One region of the Leeia sp. genome, then DNA from elsewhere that is predicted to be linked to it. Evidence: predicted binding sites of a transcription regulator. Region 1 holds the regulator's gene; each other region holds the start of a gene.
What was found. The regulator FNR, encoded in region 1, switches genes on or off when oxygen is low (the NO sensors DNR and NnrR bind a similar motif). The targets are predictions, from matches to a motif close to TTGATNNNNATCAA.
Positions count from the first base shown of each region.

Region 1 (5,379 bases):
CTGGGTAGTGAAGCCGACGGAGCCGGTCAAAGGCCGTACCGTTCTGGTGGTGGACGATATTCTGGATGAAGGGCATACCCTGGCAGAAATCGTGCGTTACTGCCGAGAAGAAGGTGCAGCCGAGGTGCTGGTGGCCGTGCTGGTGGACAAGCTGCATGATCGCAAGGCACCGGGCATCAAGGCCGATTTCATCGGGCTGGAAGTGGCCGACCGCTTCCTGTTCGGTTTTGGCATGGATTACAAAGGTTACTGGCGTAATGCGCCAGGCATTTATGCGGTGAAGGGGCTGTAGAATTGGTTAGCCTCGCGCCGCCAACAAAAAACCGGCCAACTGGCCGGTTTTTTGTTGGCGGCTATCGCCTTACTTCGGCACCGTACCTTCCACACCTTCCACGTACCAGGTAATGCCATGCATGTCGCCATCAGACAAGGTTTTGCCTGCAGCTACTTTCACGGCACCAGTGTTGTCCTTGATCGGACCGGCGAAGATTGGGGCTTTGCCGGAGATGATGTCGGCACGGCGAGCGGCCAGTTTCTTCTTCACATCTTCCGGCAGGCTCTTGTTCAGCGCGCCCAGATCAATCATACCTTCTTTCAGGCCCCACCAGATGGGTTCGTTCTTCCAGTTGCCATCCATCGCGGCCTTGACGGCCTTGGTGTAATACACCCCCCAGTTGATCTGGCTGGCGGCCAGGTGGGCATCGGCGCCGAACTTGGTCATGTCCGAATCCCAACCGAAGGCTTTCACCTTTTTCTCCTGAGCGGTTTGCACCACGGCTGCGGAGTCGGTGTTCTGCATCAAGGTATCGACGCCTTGGGCGATCAGGGTTTCAGCCGCCTGGCGCTCCTTGGCCGGGTCGTACCAGCTGTTGATCCAGATGACCTTGACGGTGGCCTTCGGGTTGTTGGCGCGTGCGCCGAGGGTGAAGGCGTCAATATTGCGTACCACTTCCGGAATCGGCACCGAGGCCACCACGCCCAGTTTGCTGGTCTTGCTGGTCAGGCCCGCCACATAACCGGCCAGATAGGCACCTTCATAGGTGCGGACATCGTAGGTGCCGACGTTCTTGTCGCTCTTGAAACCGGTGGCGTGCAGGAACACAGTGTTCGGGAACTGCTTGGCCACCTTCAGCGTCGGGTTCATATAGCCAAAGGAGGTGGTGAAGATCACCTTGTTGCCATCTTGCGCCAGCTTGCGGATCACCCGTTCGGCATCCGCTCCTTCCGGTACGCTTTCCACAAACGTGGTTTTTACCTTGCCTGGGAACATCTTTTCGACGGCCTGACGGCCTTGATCATGGGCGTAGGTCCAGCCAGCATCACCCACCGGGCCCACATAGACGAAGCCTACCTTGAAGGGCTCGGCAGCGTGTGCCACACCAATGACCCCACTCACCACGAGGGCGGCAGTCAGCTGTTTGAGTACGGTTCTGCGCGAAATAACCACAAGTTGCTCCTTTGCATCAAAAGTTGCACCGTGACGGTGGGGGGTATTCGGGGCGGCCAGACGGCCGGGTTGTCATGAATTGTAGACCGTTTACAGCATGACGGGGGGATGCAGCAGCTTCTGCATCAGGTCGGGTTGATCAAGCCGCTTCAGCCACCATTGCAGGGCGTTGCCGCTATCGCTGGCACGCCAGGCCAGATGGAAAGGGTGAGGTAAGCGTTGATCCACCACTTGTTTGTGGATCAAGCGCCCTTGTCGCAGGTAAGGCTCTGCAATCTCCCGGGCCAGATAGCCGCAGGCCAGACCGCTGAGCTGGATCGTCAGCTTGGTCGGCATGTCGGGTACGTGCAGGATTTCCTGACCACTGAGAATGCCGGACGAGCGTGGTGGCAGGCTGCGAGAGGTGTCCGCGACGGCAACCGAGCGATGCCACAGGATATCTTGTGGCTGCAGGGGTTCCGGCAATTCGGCCAGAGGATGATTGGGTGCGACACAGAACACGAAATCCAGCGACCCGATGGTACGGGTGGAAAAACCACCGCCCGCCGGAGCATCACCCGGCGCGCCAACCACCAGATCGGAGCGTCGGGTCAGCAGCGAATCCCAGGTTCCCCCCAATACCTCATGGGTGATGCGGATACGGGTACCACTACCTTGTGCATAGAAATCCGTTAGCATGGGCAGCAGTGCGCTGCTGGGGAAGAGGGTGTCCATGGCAATGGACAGCTCGGTCTCCCAGCCTGTGGCAACCCGCTTGACCCGGCTTTCCAGCTCACCTGCTGCACGCAGCAGGTGGCGGCCTTCTCGCAGCAACTCTTGCCCAGCCGGCGTGAGTCGTGCGCGATGCCCGCTGCGGTCAAACAGCTTGACATCCATATCCTGCTCAAGCTTTTGAACGATATAGGTAATCGCAGACGGTACGCGATGCAGCACTTCGGCAGCTGCAGCAAAGCTGCCCTGGCGATCGATGGTATCCAGAACGGTAAGGGCATCCAGACTCAGGCGCAGCATGTACAGACCTTCCTGTGTCCTGAAGTGTGCAGGGTTAGGCTTTGCCTGCACATCCCGACAACACCTGTTTCAGGGCGGGCAGGTCCAGGATTTCGATTTCCTTGTTGTGGACCCGGATCAGCCCCTGATCCTGGAAACGCGAGAAGCCGCGACTGATGGTTTCCAGCTTGAGCCCCAGATAGCTGCCAATTTCCTCACGCGTCATGCGCAGCACAAAGCTGCGGGAGGAGTAACCGCGCAAGGCAAAGCGTTGTGACAGGTTCAGCAGGAAAGCAGCCAAGCGTTCCTCGGCCTTCATATTACCCAGCAACATCATGACGCCATGGTCTCGTACGATTTCACGGGACAGCACCTTGTAGAAATTATTCTGCAAGGAAGGGATATGCCGGCTCAGTTCCTCCAGATCGGCAAACGGAATCTCGCAGACCTCGGAGTCTTCCAGCGCAATGGCACCGCAGCTATGCGTCTCCGTGCTGATGGCGTCCAGCCCCAGCAATTCGCCTGCCATCTGGAAACCGGTGACTTGCTCGCGGCCATCTTCTGACAGCACGCTCATCTTGAAGAAACCCAGTCGCACCGCAAACAGGGAGCGCATGGCATCACCAGCTCGGTATAGCGGCTCACCCTTTTTGACTTTGACGCGCTGGGTGATGACGGTTTCCAGCTGGTTCATTTCATCACTGTTCAGGCCCAGCGGCAAACACAGCTCGCGCAGGCTACAACTGGAGCACGCTACCTTGAGGTGCTTGAGGGACACTTCCTGAATAGGGATGGTGGAGGTATGGTTCATGCCAAATCGGTAAGGTGTTGATACAGGTCAACCACGAACGGGCGGGGTATGGGCATAGTGGCAAAAACTGCTCACAACCCCAACCCAACCATGCCCGTCCTCTCGCTTGGTCAACATCATAGCCTGAATGCGGATTTTCCGACAGTGGCCGTCCCACGTGGCTGGGGACAAATGTTGTCTTTCAACATGGACGACATCGCCGCTTTCCCCGCACTTCGCCAGATTCGACAGCCCCGGCTGAATGACGCAGCCGTCGGGCGAGCCTGGTCGCGCCCGGCGATCGGCCGTCTGCCACCCGCGCTGTGCATGACGGAATGCTGGCCGCGCAAGCCGGCGGCAGTGCAGCCTGTACAAGAGGCCATTACGCTGGAGTGGCAGCAGTGGTGCGCCTTGCTGGGCAAGCGTCAACCGACCCAGATGCAGCTGCATGTGTCAGCGCATCCACAGGTTTTTGCGCTGGCGCTGGCCGACTGGCTGCAGCGGCGTGACTCCGTGTCTCCAAGTATGCCTTGTGGCATCGTACTGTATCTGGGGCAGGCGGATGTGCCGGATTGCTCAGGCGTGCCTGGCGCTGACGTGATGCTGCGCAGCATGGCGGGGGGCGAGTCCGGTTTCCATGCCTTATGCCTCACCGTACTGCCCGCTGTGTTGCAACAGGCTGGCGGCAGGGTCGGTGTGGAACTGTGGCTGGGACAGCTCATGGATGCGGAGGCCATGGCACAGGTGCACGCCTTGTTGCTCATGCAGCCCGCCCGGTTTTGTTTGCGGGGTGTGGTGGCGGCAGCCGTATCCGCCAGCCAGCTGTTGCAACAAAAAGAGCAGCTGTATCAGGTGTTGCAATGGCTGGATGAGCTGGGTTATGGCCATCTGGCGGGCGGCTGGTTTACCCGTGCAGATGACCCATGGCGGCATGCGCAGCGGCTCGGTCGACTGATGTTGACCGGGGAGGGTGATCTGATCGCGGAGGATGGCGAGTGGATTGGTCTTGGGCCAGGGGCCAGCACTTTGCTGGGTGCCGTCCAGGGCTGGAATAGTGCGGAAACGGCTTACCTCAAACAGCTGCAGCAGGGTAAACGCCCTTTGGCGGCGGCGCGCAAGCTGTCGCTGGATATCCTGATGCGGCGTGCGATGGCGCAGCAACTGCTCTGCCTGGGCTATCTGGACTTCATGACGTTTGAGCTGACTTATATGGTGCAGTTCGAGCAATACTTTGCGACCGAGCTGAAGCAGCTACAAGGCTGGATCAAGGCGGGCTATCTGCTGCAGCGGCATCGCACCCTGTGGCTGACTGAGAGCGGGCGGCTACTGGCGGATCAGTTTGCCCGCTATTTCCTGCATGCCTGATATCGTGGGCGATGGCTCCAGCATGGAGACGCATCGCTTAGTGTGTTGCCGATCCTTTCAGCCGCCAAGCCAGTAGCGGTGGGGTGACCAGCGTGCTGAGCACCACCACCAGTACGATTACCGAGTAGAGTTCATCGTTCAGCGCGCCGATACTTTTGCCCATCTGGGCAAAAATCAGGCCGACTTCCCCGCGTGGCACCATGCCCCAGCCAACCAGCCAGCGATCACTTTTGCCGGCAGCGAGTCCTGCACATAGCTTGCCGGCAATAGCGACCAGCAGGATCAGCGCCGTGAGCAGCAGGGTATGCGGCTGGCTGAACACATCCAGCTTGACCTGCATACCGGTGACCACAAAGAAGATCGGGGTCAGCAGATAACCAATGGGTTCCATCAGCCGCATCGGGCGGTGTTCAGCATGCTGATTCAGGATGTGGTCTACCTCTTGCTCCAGCACCGCACCATGATTCAGCACTACCTTGTGCACTTCATGGCGGATCATTTCGGCTTCAAAGCGGGACAGGTAGCTGGCGTCCAGAATCAGCCCGGCGGCAAAAGCACCCACAATGGGCGCGAGGCCTGCTGCAGCAGATAGCCAGGCGAAGCCAAGGCAGAAGCTGATCAGCAAAGTGAACTGCATGGCGGGCCCACTGTGGATGGACGCCATGAAGCGGCTGATCAGCGGTGTCAGCCAGCGCCCCAGCACGACTGCAGCAATCAGAAACAGCAGCGCCACCGCGCTGACCCGCGCAATCTCCAGCGCGTCCACGCTGCCGGTTTTCGCCAGACC
Region 1 covers NZ_JAYREC010000002.1:645,744-651,122, reverse strand. The annotation lists gene ACE3O2_RS08750 (hypoxanthine-guanine phosphoribosyltransferase) at 1-292, shown strand, start outside; gene ACE3O2_RS08745 (BMP family ABC transporter substrate-binding protein) at 362-1,447, opposite strand; gene ACE3O2_RS08740 (LysR family transcriptional regulator) at 1,538-2,458, opposite strand; gene fnr (fumarate/nitrate reduction transcriptional regulator Fnr) at 2,493-3,248, opposite strand; gene ACE3O2_RS08730 (hypothetical protein) at 3,420-4,592, shown strand; gene ACE3O2_RS08725 (cation:proton antiporter) at 4,630-5,379, opposite strand, start outside.

Region 2 (5,379 bases), on a different contig from region 1:
CGCCAGCATCGGTCGCCTCCTTGAGGGTGGCATACGGTGCGGCGGCCTTGGTGCCTTCTTTCAGCACCCAGTACAGGTTGGCAAAGTCCATATTACCCAACAGCATGCCAATCGGCGGCATGATCACGTCGTCCACCAGCGATTTGACGATGGCACCAAAGGCAGCACCAATGATGACGCCCACCGCCAGATCGACCACATTGCCCTTCATGGCAAACTCTTTGAACTCTTTCAACATCGGGTACCTCCTTCAATATGGGACACACAGCGTGTTGCATTATTCAAAGTTGCTGACCGACTGTACAGTCGGCAAAGGTTAAGGATGGTTACCGCTTCCGGGACGACAGACGCCGCAGGTAGACCGTGATCTCTTCGCGGTCGTGATACAGCTGCCTTGCTTCGAGTTGATGCGGCACCCCGCTCAGGCGCTCCCGTATTTCGTCAAAGCAACGCTCTACTTCCGCCAGACGCTTTTTCATCGGCAGCTTGAGGTTGAAGATTGCTTCGCGCGCCAATCCGTCGGCCAGCCAGTCCGCCATCAGGCGCGCCACCCGCACCGGCTGCTCTACCATGTCGCACACCAGCCAGTCGACCGGCTGGTCAGGCCGGAAGCGGAAGCCATCCTGCCGGAAGTGTCGCACTTGCGGGTGACCTTGTACATTGCCTTTGAGTGGGCCATTGTCCACCGCCAGCACCTTGAGCCCCCGCGTAATCAATTGCCAGGTCCAGCCCCCGGGGGCCGCGCCCAGATCCACCGCACGCATGCTGCTTTTGAAACGCTGCTGTTCCTCTTCAGCACTCATGAACACCTGGATGGCTTCGGCCAGTTTAAGGGTCGATCGGCTCGGTGCCTCAAATGGCATGCGCAGACGTGGAATGCCTTGCGGCCATTCGCTGCGATTGCCGGGCATGGCCAGCGCCAGATGCACCTGGGCATGGCTACGCCAGAACAGGACCAGCCGCACGCCATCCTCCGGCCCCACCAGCACCCCGACCTGCCGCAACGCCGGTGCCAGCTTGTCACCAAAACGGCGGCAGAAGCCGGACAACTCTTTGGCTTCGTTGGTGTCTGCCGTCTCCAGCCAGACCGAACCCACTTTGAGCGGCAAGCCCTGCAGCGCCGTCAGCAAGGGGGTCAAACGGTCGCGCTCCGGCAGACCGGTCAATTCGCCCACCTCCAGCAGCAGCTGCCGCGCAAAGATCAGGTCGGCCCATTGTACCTGTTGCAAACGGCGGTCCGGACGCACACTGCACAGCCGCACAAAACCACTGCCCGCCTCCGCCTCTACGCTCACCTGGCAGCCGATTTTCAGCCCTGCCTGCAGCAATTCCTCGCCACACTCCGCCTCAAACCCGGCGCGGCAATAGGCCAGCAGGCCGGTAATGGGCAACTCTGACGACAAGGAGACGGTACGGCGCATGCGAGGCTCTGGCTTGGACACTATGGCAGCGGATTGTCCTCTTCCGTTTGGGGGACGACAAGCGGATTCTGGAGGCCCCCGTTTGCGGCTGCGCAAGCCGCGTGCAGATAACCCCTTGAGCGAGAGGGGAATTTGACGCGGATCAAGTGCAAACCGTTCAGACCGGCGTTAGATGGAGGCATGCCCCGAACTCGGGTACCGCTTTAACTCGGGTACCGCTTTCATTTCACATGGAGTAATCATCATGCCGCAATGGATCACCGTCCTGTTCACCACAGACATCGGCTTACTCAGCATGGCCGTCATTGCCTTCATTCTGGTGATGGCGACTTATCTGTTCTTCTTCGTGCGACGCCATGTCCGTGAGGACAGCTTGGCACACGACCGCCAGAGCCAGAAGCTGCCGCAGTAAACGGCAGCGCAGGCTTCGGGTACACTAGGGCGCATGAAGCGCAAACCCACCCCGACGCCCGCCCCCGATTGCCCTTGTGGCAGCACGCTGCCTTTGGCGCAGTGCTGCCAGCCCATCCTCAGCGGCCAGCAAACAGCCCCAACCGCAGAGGCGCTGATGCGCTCCCGCTATACGGCCTATGTGCTGAAAGACGTTCACTGGCTGCTGGCCAGCTGGCACAGCCGTACCCGTCCTGCCGAGCTCGATCTGGCGACGGATGACAGCCGCTGGCTGGGGCTGACCGTGCACGAGCATCAACAGCAGGATGCGGACCATGCTACGGTGCGCTTTACCGCCCGCTACAAGGTCGGCGGCCGCGCTTGGCGATTGCATGAGCGCAGCCGCTTCGAGCGCGAAGCCGGACTATGGGTCTATGTGGATGGGGAGCAAGACCCGGCAGCGTGATGCTGCCGAAGGGCCTGCCGATGGGCATGGCTTGCCTCAGGCCTGCCCGGCCAGATAACGCCGCTCCCACGGCGTGATCTCGTTATAGAAACTGGCCAGCTCCATCTCCTTGCTGGCGATGAAGGCGCGGGTGAATTCGGCGCCAAACAGGCGTTCGGCTGTCCCCTGCTCTTCCATGCGCTGCAAGGCGGCGTCCAGTGTGCGCGGCAGGGTGACCGCTTCACCATAGACATTGCCGGTGGCGGGCTCATCCGGCTGCAAGCCTTCAGCCATGCCCTGCCAGCCGCTGACCAGACTGGCGGCCAGTGCCAGATAGGGATTGGCATCGCAACCCGGCAGGCGGTTTTCCACCCGGCGCGCCGCCGGCCCGGACAGGGGAATGCGCAGACCCACCGAGCGGTTGTCATAGCCCCACGCCAGATTGATCGGCGCGGCGGAGCCTTTGACAAAGCGCCGGTAAGAATTGACGTGCGGGGCAAACAGCGGCAACAAATCCGGCAGATAGCGTTGCTGACCGGCAATGAAGCCATAGAACGCCGCCGAGGGTTCGCCATCTTCGCCACTGAACACATTGCGCCCCTGCTCATCCACCACACTCTGATGAATGTGCATCGAGCTGCCCGCCACACCGGCAATCGGCTTGGCCATGCACACCACCAGCAGGCCGTGGCGAGCGCCAATTTCACGCAGCGCATACTTGAACAGGAAGGTTTGGTCGGCCAGCTCCAGCGCAGGGCCGTGCTTGAGATTGATCTCGAACTGGCCCGGCCCCATCTCATGGACAAAGGTATCGCCATCAATGCCCAGCACCGGCAGGGCAGCGTAGAGGTCGTCAAAGAAGCCATCAAAGGCATTCAGGGCCGAGAAACTGAAGGAAGCCTGCCCCACCTCACGCCGTCCCAGCGGGTCCAGCGGCGGTTGCAGCGGCTGGTTCGGGTCCGGGTTCGGGGCCAGCACGTAGAATTCCAGCTCAGGGGCCACAATCGGCGTCCAGCCGCGCCCGGCATAACGTGCCAGCACGCTCTTGAGCACCGAGCGGGACGCCAGCGGGGTCAGCTCGGTATCACTGTCCATGCAGTCGTGGATGGCCAGTGCACGCGGTACCCTCGCCCACGGCACCGGGCGCAGGGTTGCATAATCCGGCTGCAGTCGCGCATCCGGGTCATGTTCGCCATAAAACTGGTAGTCCGGGTAATCTCCGGTGATGGACTGGATCGGCACCGCACGGGCGATCCGCAGCTCCTGGCCCGCGGCAAAGGCCGCAGCGGGCAGGGTCTTGCCGCGTGGCACACCGTTGATATCCGGAAAAATACACTCCACTTCGCGGATGTGGTGGCTGTCGAGCAATTCTTCTACGTGATGGGGGATCGGGGTCATGTCTGCCTCAGCTGCAGCCCACTGCTGCATTGTTAATTCCGCATAGTGAAACACAAATCCATCATGCGGTTTTCAGACATGCTACCAGATGGGGGGCACGCTGCCAACGCGTGCTCCTCCCCCGGCATCAACAATGACTTTTAAAGCGGTAGCTGACAGCGCGCCGACAAATGACGCATAACGGCATGCAGGGAATTACAGACCGTGATGCCATGCGCCAGCAGCGCGCTGGAAGGCGCCTTGAGGTCCGGCACCATCAGTGGGGTCATGCCTGCGGCCAGGGCGGCTTGCACCCCAGGCTCGGAATCTTCCAGCACAACGCAGTGCGCCGGTTTCACCCCCAGCCGCTCGGCGGCGGCCAGAAAGATGTCGGGTTCCGGCTTGCCACGGCTGACCCGATCGCCACCGATCACATGTTCAAAGTAGCGCTGCACGCCGGCATGCGCCAGCTTGCGCAGCGCCATGTCATGCCGGGTGGAAGTGGCCACGGCGCGCGGCATGTTCAGTCGCTGCAGCCAGTCCAGCAGCTCGAACAAGCCGGGCTTGGTCTGCAGTCCACCATCAAACAGCGCCGCCTCATAACGCGCCTTGAAGCGCTCACGCACCGCCAGCGGGTCGAAGCCCGCACCGAAATGCGCGGCCAGTATCTGGTCGGTATCGCGCGAATTGCGCCCCACCAGTTGCATGGCCAGCGTACGATCCATCACATAACCGTGATCCGCACAGGCATCCATGCCAGCCTGCTGAGCAATACGCTCGGTATCGAGCATCAGCCCATCCATGTCAAACAGCACGGCATGCAGCTTCAAAACAGACATCATCCCTCCTTAGGGCTGGGCCTGGATACGGCCCATCAACAGCGCTTTACTGGCTTGCGGAATATACTCGGACACCGGCAAGGTGCTCCAGGCATATCCCAGCGGTACCCCGTTCAGATCGGCATACAGGCGGATGGTACCGCGCCCGACACCGTTGGCATTGCCACCCGGCAGCGCGCGGCTATCGCGCGGGCCGTGTGCCGACTTGCTCGAGTCAATCACCTTGACCTGCCACTGGTAGGTGCCCGGCACCTTGGGCGGGCTGGAGCCGCCGGACTCAACCGGTGCCTCATCCACGATCATGATGTGACCGGTATCGTCATCCTCAGGCGGATTACGAATCACGATCAGATCCCCCGGCTGCAGGTTCTGCACCCGGGTGACGGCCTGAAAACCCTGGTTCTCGGCCACCGCCTGAAAGTAATGAATGGCTTGTGGCTCACGGCCGGCCCGGCTACGCAGGCTGGCCAGCAGCTTGGGCTGCGTCCGCGAGAGTAAGCCATTCACCAGACCGCTGCAGTCGGTATACGCCGTCGCTTTGCCACTATCCGGCCAGGTGATCTGGCTCTGGTGTTGGTAGTGGCTGGCCCCGGCGCTCAGGTTGCCCAGCAGGCTGCGCACCAGCGTCAGGTGTGCAGGGGCTTCTGCCGACCAGGCCGGTAGCGCCAGCAACAGTGCCAGCCCACACAGGGGACGTCCAAGCGTACGAAAGATCACCATGGGCTACATACCTCCTTGTCGCTATGGGCGCACCAACACGCGATGCACCCGGTCCTGCGGATAACGGCGCAGGGTGGATTGCAGAATACGATACAGCTCAGCATCAAACACGGGCAACGGAGCCTGCAACAGGTCCATGGCCGCCGCCTCGGTAGGGGCTGAGCCCAGATAACGCCATTGGTACAAT
Region 2 covers NZ_JAYREC010000007.1:26,138-31,516, reverse strand. The annotation lists gene mscL (large conductance mechanosensitive channel protein MscL) at 1-238, opposite strand, end outside; gene rlmM (23S rRNA (cytidine(2498)-2'-O)-methyltransferase RlmM) at 327-1,421, opposite strand; gene ACE3O2_RS16165 (DUF3149 domain-containing protein) at 1,666-1,833, shown strand; gene ACE3O2_RS16160 (YchJ family protein) at 1,867-2,277, shown strand; gene ACE3O2_RS16155 (glutamine synthetase family protein) at 2,314-3,654, opposite strand; gene ACE3O2_RS16150 (HAD family hydrolase) at 3,795-4,472, opposite strand; gene ACE3O2_RS16145 (hypothetical protein) at 4,482-5,192, opposite strand; gene ACE3O2_RS16140 (exonuclease domain-containing protein) at 5,214-5,379, opposite strand, start outside.
Region 2: ACE3O2_RS16165 (DUF3149 domain-containing protein) is a predicted target of FNR. The motif match lies at 1,554-1,567, and genes of this name have one in related genera.

Region 3 (5,379 bases), on a different contig from region 1:
CGTATAGCGGCGTGTTTTACCGGCACGATGCCGCGGGAGATTACCACTGTGTCTGCTGTGGTGCGCTACTGTTTCACGCTGATACCAAGTTTGATGCTGGCTGTGGCTGGCCCAGCTTCTGGGAGGAGGCGGTACCGGGCAGCATCACCCGTCTGCGAGATGCCAGCCACGGCATGATCCGCGTGGAGGTGCGTTGTAGCCGTTGCGATGCCCACCTGGGGCATGTCTTCCCCGATGGGCCGGAGCCCACTGGCGAGCGCTACTGCATCAACTCGGTGGCCTTGACCTTTGCAGGCAAAGATCAACCGGGCTGATACTGCTCCAGCTCCGGCAATTGCCGGATGAGAATGTCGCGGCCATTGACCTCGATCAGCCCTTCCTCGCTCAGCTGGTGCAGCACGCGGGAAAAGGTCTCTGGCGTCAGGTTGAGCCGCGAGGCTATCAGGTTTTTATTGACTGGCAAGTGGACATTGGCCCCCTGCTGATGCGGCTTGCACACCTGCAGCAGGTAGTTCACCACCCGCTGGGTGGCGTTTTCCACCGAGTAACGCTCGACATCGCGTACCAGTGCGTGCAAACGCAGGGAGAGCCCGGCCAGCATGTGCAAGGCAAAGCCGGGGTCGTTGCGGATGGCCTGGTGGATGACTTCGGCGCTCACATGCAGCAGCATGCCATCCTCCACAAACTGGCCGAGCAAGGGGTAGGGGCGCTGCAGGAACATCACTGCTTCGGCAAAGCTCTGGCCGGGATGGAAGATTTCCATCACCTTTTCGCTGCCGCTGGACGCGATCAGTGACAGTTTGACCTTGCCGTACACCACCAGATACATGCCATCACAGGGGTCGCCCTTCTGGAAGATGATTTGGCCTTTTTCACCACGCACCTCGCGAGTGCCCGGCACCAGCAGCTCGCGCTGCTCATCCGATAATTGCTGGAACAGCGGCTGGTGCTTCAGGAATTCGCGGATATTGATCGACAGCATGGGGAAACCTTCCTTCGGTCAGGTTGACGAAGGATAAGGGGTTTGACCAGTAGAAACCATCCATCACAAGAACTAGTTCTCCTCGTCAATGGCTGGTGCCCTCCGAGCGGTTCACCTTGTTGTAGACGTTGTATTTTCCGATCGGCTTCATCATCGGCAGCGACTTGACCTCTTGCAAGGTGCGCGCATCGACCACGATCAGTTCGCCCGGGCTTTCCATGATGCTGACCAGGGCATAACGGCCATCCCGGGTAAATTCAACGTGGGCATTGGTCTTGCCGGGGCGCAGCGTCAGCTCACGCACCACTTGCAGGGTGCGCTTGTCGATGATGAACAGGGTGTCCTTGCGCGGCGACATCATCGCATCCACCCAGGCGTAGGGTGTCTGCTCATGGCTGCGCAGGAAAAAACCGGGGCCGGGGGTCGTGATCTGCTTGACCACCTGCCAGCGGTCCATGTCGATGACCGTGACGCGACCGCTGTTCAGGTTGGGGCTCGCCATCAGGTGGTGGCCATCCTGCTCGAAGGTGATGCCGGAGCCCAGGTGCGGCATGCCATCCAGCGGCAGGGTGGCCACCTTGCTGCGGCTGTCCAGATTGATCACCTGCGCACTGCCATCGCGCGAGGCCGCCATCACGTGCTGGTAGCGGGTGTCAAAGAAAAAGTCATCCAGCACCATGTCCAGTGGCGTGACGCGCGGGTTGAGGTAGCCGGGAATGGCCAAACCTTCACCCATCTTGTAGTCGTGCACATAGCCGGGGTAGATCGGCTCGGCATCTTCGCGGTAGGAAATCTCCCACAGCTCGCTGGCGTCCTTGAGCGCCACCACAAAGCTGCGACGCGGTGCGGCATCGTAGACGGCCGATACGCGGGACAATTTGCCACTACGGTCCTTGACCGGGATGGTCTTGACCGGTTTGAGGCCATGGGCGTCAAGCAGCACCAGGGTTTCCGGCAAGGTATTGCCCGCCAGTACCCAGCGACCATCCGATGACACCGCCAGATTGCGGGTATTCAGGCCAACACGAATTTCGGCCACCATCTGCAGGGTGTAGAGATCGTACTGGCTGACCCAGCCATCACGGCTGGCAAAGTAGACAAAGCGGCCATCCGGCGAGAACTTGGGGCCGCCATGCAGCGCAAAGCGGCTCTGAAAACGGGCGATCGGCTCAAAACGATCACCATCGAGTACGCTCACATGGTGATCCCCTGCTTCCACCACCACAAACAGGTTGTGCGGGTCGGCGCGGTAGCCCGGGCGGGCGGGCAGCGTGGCCGGATCGAGGTACTGCACGCGCGAGGCGCTTATGTCCTGCTCGCGCCACTGTGGCACTTCACTGGGTGCCTGGCGCAACCAGCTGGCCAGTAACTGGATGTCTTCCGCGCTCAGCCGGTCGGCAAAGCCCTGCATCTGGGTGGCGGGGCGCCCCTGGCGGATCACACTGAGAATCTCGCCCGGTTTCAGGCGCTCCAGGCTCTGTGGCAATAGGGCGGGGGCCATGCTGCCCATGCGCTGGTTACCATGACAAGTCAGGCAATGCTGCTGATACAGGGTGGCGGGGTCGGCGGCCAGGCTCTGCAGGCTGAGCAGCAACAGGATAGCGGCAGACAGTTTGGGCAGCATCATGGCTGGGTCTCCATGCTGACCAGCGGGATACGCTGCCAGCGGGTCAGCGGGGCCAGCGGGAACGCCCCATCCGCCACGCCGACTTCCTGATCACTCAGATAACAGGCCGGGTCGGCCGCCCAGTAATCACCGGTCAGCTCCCAGGCGCGCACGCGGGTGTTGCCGTTGCAAATCGCCAGATGCTGACAGGCACCGCAGCGTCCCTGTACCGGGCGGGGCTGCTGCTTGAGCCCGGCCATCAGCGGGTGGCCGGTGTCCGGCCAGATGGACGAGAACGGTCGCTCGCGCACATTGCCCAGTGTCACCTTCCACCACATGGTGTCCGGGTGTACGTTGCCCAGATTGTCGATATTGGCCACATTCACCCCGCTGGCATTGCCCCCCCATTGCTGCAAGCGCTGGCGGAGCTGCGCGGCGTGTTGTGGATAATGCTGTTCGGCCCAGTGCAGCAGGTAGACGCCATCGGCATCGTTGTTGCCGGTGACGAAATCCTTGGGGCGGCCCGCCTGCAGATAGCGCAGGCATTCGGCAATCAGCAGGTCCATTGCCCAGCGGGTGCGCTGGTGACGGGCGTCGGTATCGCGGTGCTTGTTGCCGCGCCCGGCATAGTTGAGGTGCGAGAAATAAAACTTGTCGATGCCTTCATCGTCGACCAGCTGCAGCAGGGCGGGCAGGTCGTCGGCGTTGTCCTCGGTCATGGTGTAACGCACGCCCACCTTCATGCCCGCATCGCGACACAGGCGGATACCCTGCAAGGCGAGGTCAAAACCACCTTGTAGCCGCCGGAAGCGGTCGTGGGTGGCACCGATACCGTCCAGACTGATGCCTACATAATCAAAGCCGACATCGGCAATGCCGGCCACCCGGTCCGGCGTGATCAGGGTGCCATTGCTGGACAGCCCGACATAAAATCCCAGCGCCTTGGCGCGCTTGCCTATCTGCAGCAGATCGGGCCGCAGCAGTGGCTCGCCGCCGGACAGGATCAGGACTGGCACGCCAAAGGCACGCAGGTCGTCCATGACGGCAAACACCTCATCGGTACTCAACTCACCGGCAAAGTCCTTGTCAGCAGAGATGGAGTAGCAGTGTTGGCAGGTCAGGTTGCAGCGGCGGATCAGGTTCCAGATCACCACCGGCCCGGCCGGTTTGCGCGCAGGCGGCAGCGGTGCCGGGTGTAGCAGGGATTGCAGATACGGGGTCAGGCGCAGCATGGGAATCGCCCAGCAAGAATGTCCATGCCGACATGGTCCTGCGAAGTGGCGCTCCGCTCATTGACAGGTATCAAGCCGAGTGCGTCTGCCGGGCAAAACAGGCCGCGTGGTCCTACAGGCGCAAGCCGCTCTTTTTCAGGATACGGCTGGAGAACAGTACCGCGTGTTGCGTACAGGCCGCGCCCAGCAGGCGGCGCAGTTGCTGGGCCTGCTGCTCGACCGCGGCGTGATCGGCACCGTGGCACATGGCAAACAGGTTGTAAGGCCAGTCCGGCAGGTGACGCGGGCGGCGGTAGCAGTGGCTGACAAAGGCCTGTTGCCCCACCTGCTCGCCCAGCGTGTCTACCTGCGTGTCCGCCACATCGAACACCACCATGCCATTGGCGCGGTAGCCGATGGCGTAATGGTTGGGTACGGCGCCGATACGGCGCACCACGCCACTCTCCAGCATGCGCTGCAAGCGCTGCAACACGGCATCTTCACTGCAGCCCAGTGCGGCCGCCAGCTCGGCATAGGGGTGGGGTTGCAGCGCCAGCCCGCCCTGGCTGCGTTTGACCAGTTGATGGTCCTGCGCGTCCAGTATCACATCGCGCAGCGGGGTGTTGCCGGGTCGCTGGCCAACCGGTGCCTGACCGCCTACGGCAAACTGCATGCCGACATAGTATTCGCGTAGCTTGGGAAAGGCATGCACGGTCAGGCCGGTATCCTGCTCGATCTGCGCAATGGCGGTGGCAATTCCCTGTGGCTGGGCGGTAGCGAGTACAAACCACATATTGAGGGCATGCTCGCGCCGGTAATTGTGAGCCACCGCAGGCAGGGCATTCACCAGGGCGCTGACGCGGGCGTAATCCGCTTCCGGCACTTTCAACGCCGCCAGTACGAAAGCGCCCCCCATGCGCTCCACCTGAAACAGGGGGCCAAAGCGGGTCAGCACGCCGTCGCGCAGCAATTGCCGCAGCTGTTGCAGCAAGGTGGCCTCATCGCAGCCTAGCCGCTGTGCGGCCTCGGCATAAGGACGCGGATGCAGTGGAAACTCGCCTTGCAGCTGGTTGATGATGCGTTGCTGCAAGTCGGTCAGGACTACAGCGTGCTGTAGCGGGGCATTCATGAGGTGTGTCCGTAACGAGCGCCGCGCTGGGTGTAGCGACGGGTGGAAACCAGCACCGCTTGCGGCACAGCTTCCAGGCCGTGCCGTTGTGACAGCGCGAGGGCCGCCGCTTGGGCGGTTGCAGGGTCTGCCGCGTGCAGCATGCAGAACAGGTTGTAGGGCCAGTGCGGCAAACGGGCGGGGCGGCCATAACACAGGTTGACAGCAGCATCGTCGGCCAGCTGCTGCCCGATGGTGTCCCGCTGTGCATCCGGCACCTGCCACACACACATGGCATTGGCGCGGTAGCCCAGCTCATGGTGGCGCAGGATAAAGCCGAAGCGCCGGATCACCCCGCTGTCCTGCCATGCTTGCAGGCGCTGCAGCAGGGAGGCTTCTTCCCAGCCACAGCGCTGGGCCAGGCTCAGAAAGGGTTGGGTGTCCAGTGGCAGGCCGTCTTGCAAGGCCGTCA
Region 3 covers NZ_JAYREC010000001.1:928,241-933,619, reverse strand. The annotation lists gene msrB (peptide-methionine (R)-S-oxide reductase MsrB) at 1-314, shown strand, start outside; gene ACE3O2_RS05125 (Crp/Fnr family transcriptional regulator) at 302-982, opposite strand; gene ACE3O2_RS05120 (cytochrome D1 domain-containing protein) at 1,068-2,609, opposite strand; gene nirJ (heme d1 biosynthesis radical SAM protein NirJ) at 2,606-3,820, opposite strand; gene ACE3O2_RS05110 (Lrp/AsnC family transcriptional regulator) at 3,933-4,928, opposite strand; gene ACE3O2_RS05105 (Lrp/AsnC family transcriptional regulator) at 4,925-5,379, opposite strand, start outside.
Region 3: nirJ (heme d1 biosynthesis radical SAM protein NirJ) is a predicted target of FNR. The motif match lies at 3,881-3,894, and genes of this name have one in related genera.

Region 4 (5,379 bases), 280 kb from region 1:
CTCGCTGACATGCTGGCCCGTCGTCAGCAAGGCTACAGTCTGGAAGCGCCGTTCTATACCAGCCGCGAAGTCTTTGACGCCGATATGGAGCATATCTTCGGCAAGCACTGGATTTATGTCGGCGTGGAGCCGGATGTGCCTGAGCCGGGCGACTATGTGACCGTTCAGGTCGGTGAAAAGCCAATCCTGATTGTCCGTGATGACGACGGTGAAATTCGCGCTTTCCACAATGTGTGCCGTCACCGGGGCTCGCGTCTGTGCGCCGATGAGCGTGGTGCGGTGGGCAATCTGGTCTGTCCTTATCACCAGTGGACGTATAACCTGCAAGGCCAGTTGCTGTTTGCCGAGCATATGGGCGCGGATTTTGATCCGTCCAAACACCGCCTTGGTACGGTGCACCTGAAGAATGTGGCAGGCCTGCTGTTCATCTGTCTGGCGGATGAGCCGCCTGCAGATTTCGAAGAACTGGCCGCAACCATGACGCCGTATATCGCACCGCATCAGGTGGCGAATACCAAGATTGCCAAGCAGATCGACATCATCGAGCAGGGCAACTGGAAGCTGACGATGGAAAACAACCGGGAGTGCTATCACTGCACCGGTAACCATCCCGAGCTGACCATTTCTCTGTACGCCTACAGCTATGGCTTTGCCCCCACTCCAGAAACGGATGAGGGTATCCGCCGTTATGATGCCATGGTGGCAGAACGCCACGCCAAGTGGGAGTCCATGGGCTTGCCGTCGGCGGAGGTAGACCGTCTGGACAGCATGATTTCCGGCTTCCGCACCCAGCGCATGCCGCTGGACAAGACCGGTGAATCACAGACCCTCAATACCCGCCGCGCCTGTAATCGCTTGCTGGCCAACTTTGAAGATGGCGCAATCGGTGGCCTGTCGTTCTGGACCCAGCCGAACAGCTGGCACCATTTCATGGGGGATCATATTGTGACCTTCATGGTGATGCCGCTGGATCAAGACCGTACGCTGGTGCGCACCAAGTGGCTGGTGCACAAGGATGCCGTGGAAGGCGTGGATTACCAGATCGACAACATGACTGCCGTTTGGGACGCCACCAATGCACAGGACCGCCGCCTGGTGGAAGAGTCTCATCTGGGAGTGAAGAGCCCGGCCTATCGCCCTGGCCCATACTCCCCCTATACTGAGACGCTGGTTGAAAAGTTCAGCAACTGGTACATCAACCGCCTGTCGGCCTACATCAAGTAAGGGAGTTCCGTGCATGGCTGCTGCACCTTTGCCCGACTTCAACATGGCGGAGTCTGTCCTGTGGCAACCCGGCACGGACGACACGCTGGAGTGTGTGCTGGTGCGGGACGAAACCCATGATGTGAAAACCTTTGTGTTTCGCAGCCAGCAGCCACGGCGCTTTCGCTATCTGCCGGGGCAATTCATTACCCTGGAGCTGGAGATCAACGGGGCAGCCATCAACCGCTGCTATACGCTCTCCAGCACACCCACCCGGCCGGATACCGTCTCGATTACGGTGAAGCGGGTACCGAATGGACCGGTGTCCAACTGGCTGCATGACCATATGCAGGTTGGTCGGACGGTCAAGGTGCTGGGGCCTTCCGGCGAATTCAGCTGCTTTTTGCATGACCGGCCGAAGTATCTGTTTCTGTCTGCCGGTAGCGGGATTACGCCGCTGATGTCGATGTCACGCGCATTGACGGATCTGGCACTGGATCGGGACGTGGTGTTTGTCCACAGCGCCCGCTCTCCGGCTGACGTAATCTTTGCCCGTGAACAGCAGGCACTGGCCCGCAATAACCCGACTTTCCGTCACGCGGTTATCTGTGAGCGTGCCGGCGCAGATCGGGACTATGCGGGTTACCAAGGCTTCCTGTCACTGGCGACGCTGAGCAACATCGCGCCGGACTTCCGTGAGCGGGAAGTGTTTACCTGTGGTCCCGCGCCTTATATGGCAGCGGTGCGCAAGATACTGGAAGCTGCTGGTTTCAACATGCAGCAGTACCATGAGGAAAGTTTTGCCTTTGAAACCCTGATGGGCGGGGCGGAAGAGGCGCAGCCGCCTGCTGCGGCTGAGGGAGAGGGTTACACCATCCGTTTTGCCAAGAGTGGCGATGAGGTGCGCTGCGCACCGCCGCAAACCATTCTGGCGGCCGCCAAGGCCACAGGCATGCGCTTGGCTTCGTCGTGTACCCAAGGTTTATGCGGCACCTGCAAGACCAAAATGCTGTCCGGGCAGGTAGACATGAAGCATGCGGGAGGAATTCGACAGCGGGAGATTGATCAGGGCTTCATCTTGCCCTGTTGCAGTGTGCCGTTGTCAGACGTGGTGCTGGATCGGTAACAGCAGAGGAAGCGGATGTTTGTGATGAACATCCGCTTTTTTCATGCGGCTTCATCATGTTGCCGGCATGTCGGATCGCGTCATGTTCCTGTCGCCATCCCGTTACCCATGCAGCGCCCAGCCTTATATCGTAGTGCTTGATCCAGATCAAAAAACAGCCGACGATGGCATGAGGCCGACGTCCCAAGGCTGGCAAGAAAAGAGACCTCACATCAGGAAACGGTAGCGTGCCAGCAGGCGCACTACTGGCAACGGGGGAGATATGCCAGAAGCAAAGATCGTTGTCGAGAATCTGGTCAAAGTATTTGGTGACCAGCCCAAAGTGGCACTCGACCTGCTCCGTCAAGGCAAGAAGAAAGAAGAAATTCTTGCGCAGACTGGACAAGTCATTGGTGTCAACAATGTTTCGTTCAAGGTGAATCCAGGGGAAATCTTCGTGCTGATGGGCCTGTCTGGCTCCGGCAAATCCACCTTGATCCGTCTGATCAACCGGCTGGTCGAGCCCACCGATGGCAAGATCATCATCGATGGTCAGGACGTCGCCAAAATGTCGCCAAAGCAGTTGGTCAAACTGCGTCGCACCGACATGAGCATGGTGTTTCAAAGCTTTGCCCTGATGCCGCACCGTACCGTGCTCGCCAATGCCGCTTTTGGTCTGGAGGTGGCTGGGGTCGGGCGCAAGGAGCGCGAGAAAAAGGCCTTTGAGGTATTGCAGCAGGTGGGGCTGGGGCAGGTTACGGACAAGTACCCGCATCAGCTCTCAGGTGGCATGCAGCAACGGGTGGGTCTCGCCCGCGCGCTGACGGTCAATCCGTCCCTGATGCTGATGGACGAAGCATTCTCTGCGCTGGACCCGCTCAAGCGGCACGAAATGCAGGATGTGCTGCTCAATCTGCAGCGCGAGCATCAACGCACCATTTTCTTTGTGTCGCACGATCTGGAAGAGGCGCTTCGCATCGGAACCCGCATCGCCATCATGGAAGGTGGCCGTCTGGTTCAGGTAGGCACCCCGCAAGACATCATCGAAAACCCGGCGGATGAGTATGTGCGCGAGTTCTTCAAGAGCGTAGATACCTCGCGCTATCTGCTGGCCAAGGATCTGCTGGACGAGCATGCGGCCCATCAGGTGCAGCTGGGGCAAACCCCGGACATTCAGCGGGTCAACGGCCACCCATGGTGCGCCTGTCTCTCCGCTGACCAGCGTTGCCTCGGGCTGGTCAGCGCTGAGCGCCTCCGCTTGCAGGCAGGGAATTCTCTCTCGCAGGATGATTTGATCAAGGTCGAGCCCATCAGCCATCAGGCTGCGCTGCAGGCCATCTTGCCCCGCGTCACCGGGCAAAGCTTGCCGGTACCGGTGATGGATGATCATGGCCACTACCTGGGTGTGATCACGGCGGGTAGCGTCCTTTCCAAAATTGCACAGCGAGGCCTCCATGTCTGAAGATGCATTGAAACAGGTGGTTGAGAAATACCACGATATGGTTCCGCTGGGGCATTGGGCGGACCAAACGGTGAATTACCTCAAAGGGAACTTTCAGCCGTTTTTTAATAGCATTGGTGCCGGGATTGAATGGTTTGCCAACAGTATTGAACATAGCCTGCTGATCACCCCAAGCTGGGTGTTGCTGCTGATATTTGCTGGCGTCGGACTATGGCGGCGTGGCGCCTTGTTTGCAGGGTTTACCTTGGTCTCGTTGCTCTCCATCATGGCCATGGAGCAGTGGGATGCCATGGTCAAGACGCTGGCTCTGGTGCTGAGCTCGACTTTTCTGAGCTTGCTGTTGGGCGTGCCGTTGGGTATCTGGTGTGCCAAGAGTCGGCGGATCAATGCACTGGTACGACCTGTGCTGGATTTCATGCAGACCATGCCAGCGTTTGTGTATCTGATCCCGGCGGTGTTCTTCTTTGGCGTCGGCCAGGTCCCTGGCCTGTTGTCCACCATCATCTTTGCCATGCCACCCGCAGTACGGCTGACAACACTGGGTATCCGGCTGGTCAACAAAGAACTGGTTGAAGCAGGGCACGCTTTTGGCTGTACTGGCGCACAATTGCTGTTCAAAGTACAGCTGCCAACAGCTTTGCCGTCGATCATGGCGGGGGTCAACCAGACCATCATGATGGCTTTGTCCATGGTCATCATTGCCTCCATGGTGGGCGCCAGCGGGCTGGGGGATGCGGTGATGGGCGGGATTTCCCGCATGGATATTGGGCTGGGCTTCGAAGGGGGCTTGTCAGTGGTGTTGCTGGCGGTGATACTGGATCGTATTACCGAGACCTTTGGCAATGGCCGCGGCAAGCAGCAAGCCATGAGCTAAGGTCCAATAGGCATGGGGTCCGGAAACGGGGCATCGCACGATGCCCCTCCGTCGTTTCCGTGCACCTCGCAACAAGGAGTAAGCCATGTCACCGCAACAAATTGCCAGCATTGCCCATATCGGGTTTCTGGTGCTGCCGAATTTTTCCATGATCGCGTTCACCAATGCGGTGGAACCCTTGCGGATGGCCAACTATCTGAGCCGCAAGAAGCTGTATCGCTGGTCGGTGATCAGCTGTCACGATACGCCGGTGGCCGCCAGCAATGGCCTGACCCTGGCCCCGACCTGTAAACCGGAAGAAGTACCGCAACCTGATGTGCTGTTTGTCTGTGGTGGTACCGGCATCCGTGAGGTGGTGGACGAGCGGGTGATCAGTACGCTGCGCCGTTATGCGCAAGCTGGGGTGCCGTTGGGTGCCTTGTGCACGGGTACTTTTGCACTGGCCAAGGCGGGGGTGCTGAACGGCTACCGCTGCTCCATCCACTGGGAGAACCTGTCTGCCATCCGCGAGGAGTTCCCGGCCATTCATTTCAGCAGTGAGCTGTTCGTGATGGATCGCGACCGCTTTACCTGTAGTGGCGGCACTGCGCCGCTCGACCTCATGCTGAACATCATCCGCCAGAAAGGAGGCAAGAGCCTGGCTGCGGATGTGTCCGAGCAGTTCATTGTGGAGCGCATCCGCGATGAGAAGGACCAGCAACATATCCCACTGGTGGCGCGTATCGGCTCGGGTCA
Region 4 covers NZ_JAYREC010000002.1:366,743-372,121, forward strand. The annotation lists gene ACE3O2_RS07580 (aromatic ring-hydroxylating dioxygenase subunit alpha) at 1-1,224, shown strand, start outside; gene ACE3O2_RS07585 (FAD-binding oxidoreductase) at 1,238-2,329, shown strand; gene ACE3O2_RS07590 (glycine betaine/L-proline ABC transporter ATP-binding protein) at 2,592-3,770, shown strand; gene ACE3O2_RS07595 (ABC transporter permease) at 3,763-4,644, shown strand; gene ACE3O2_RS07600 (GlxA family transcriptional regulator) at 4,730-5,379, shown strand, end outside.
Region 4: ACE3O2_RS07590 (glycine betaine/L-proline ABC transporter ATP-binding protein) is a predicted target of FNR. The motif match lies at 2,467-2,480, and genes of this name have one in related genera.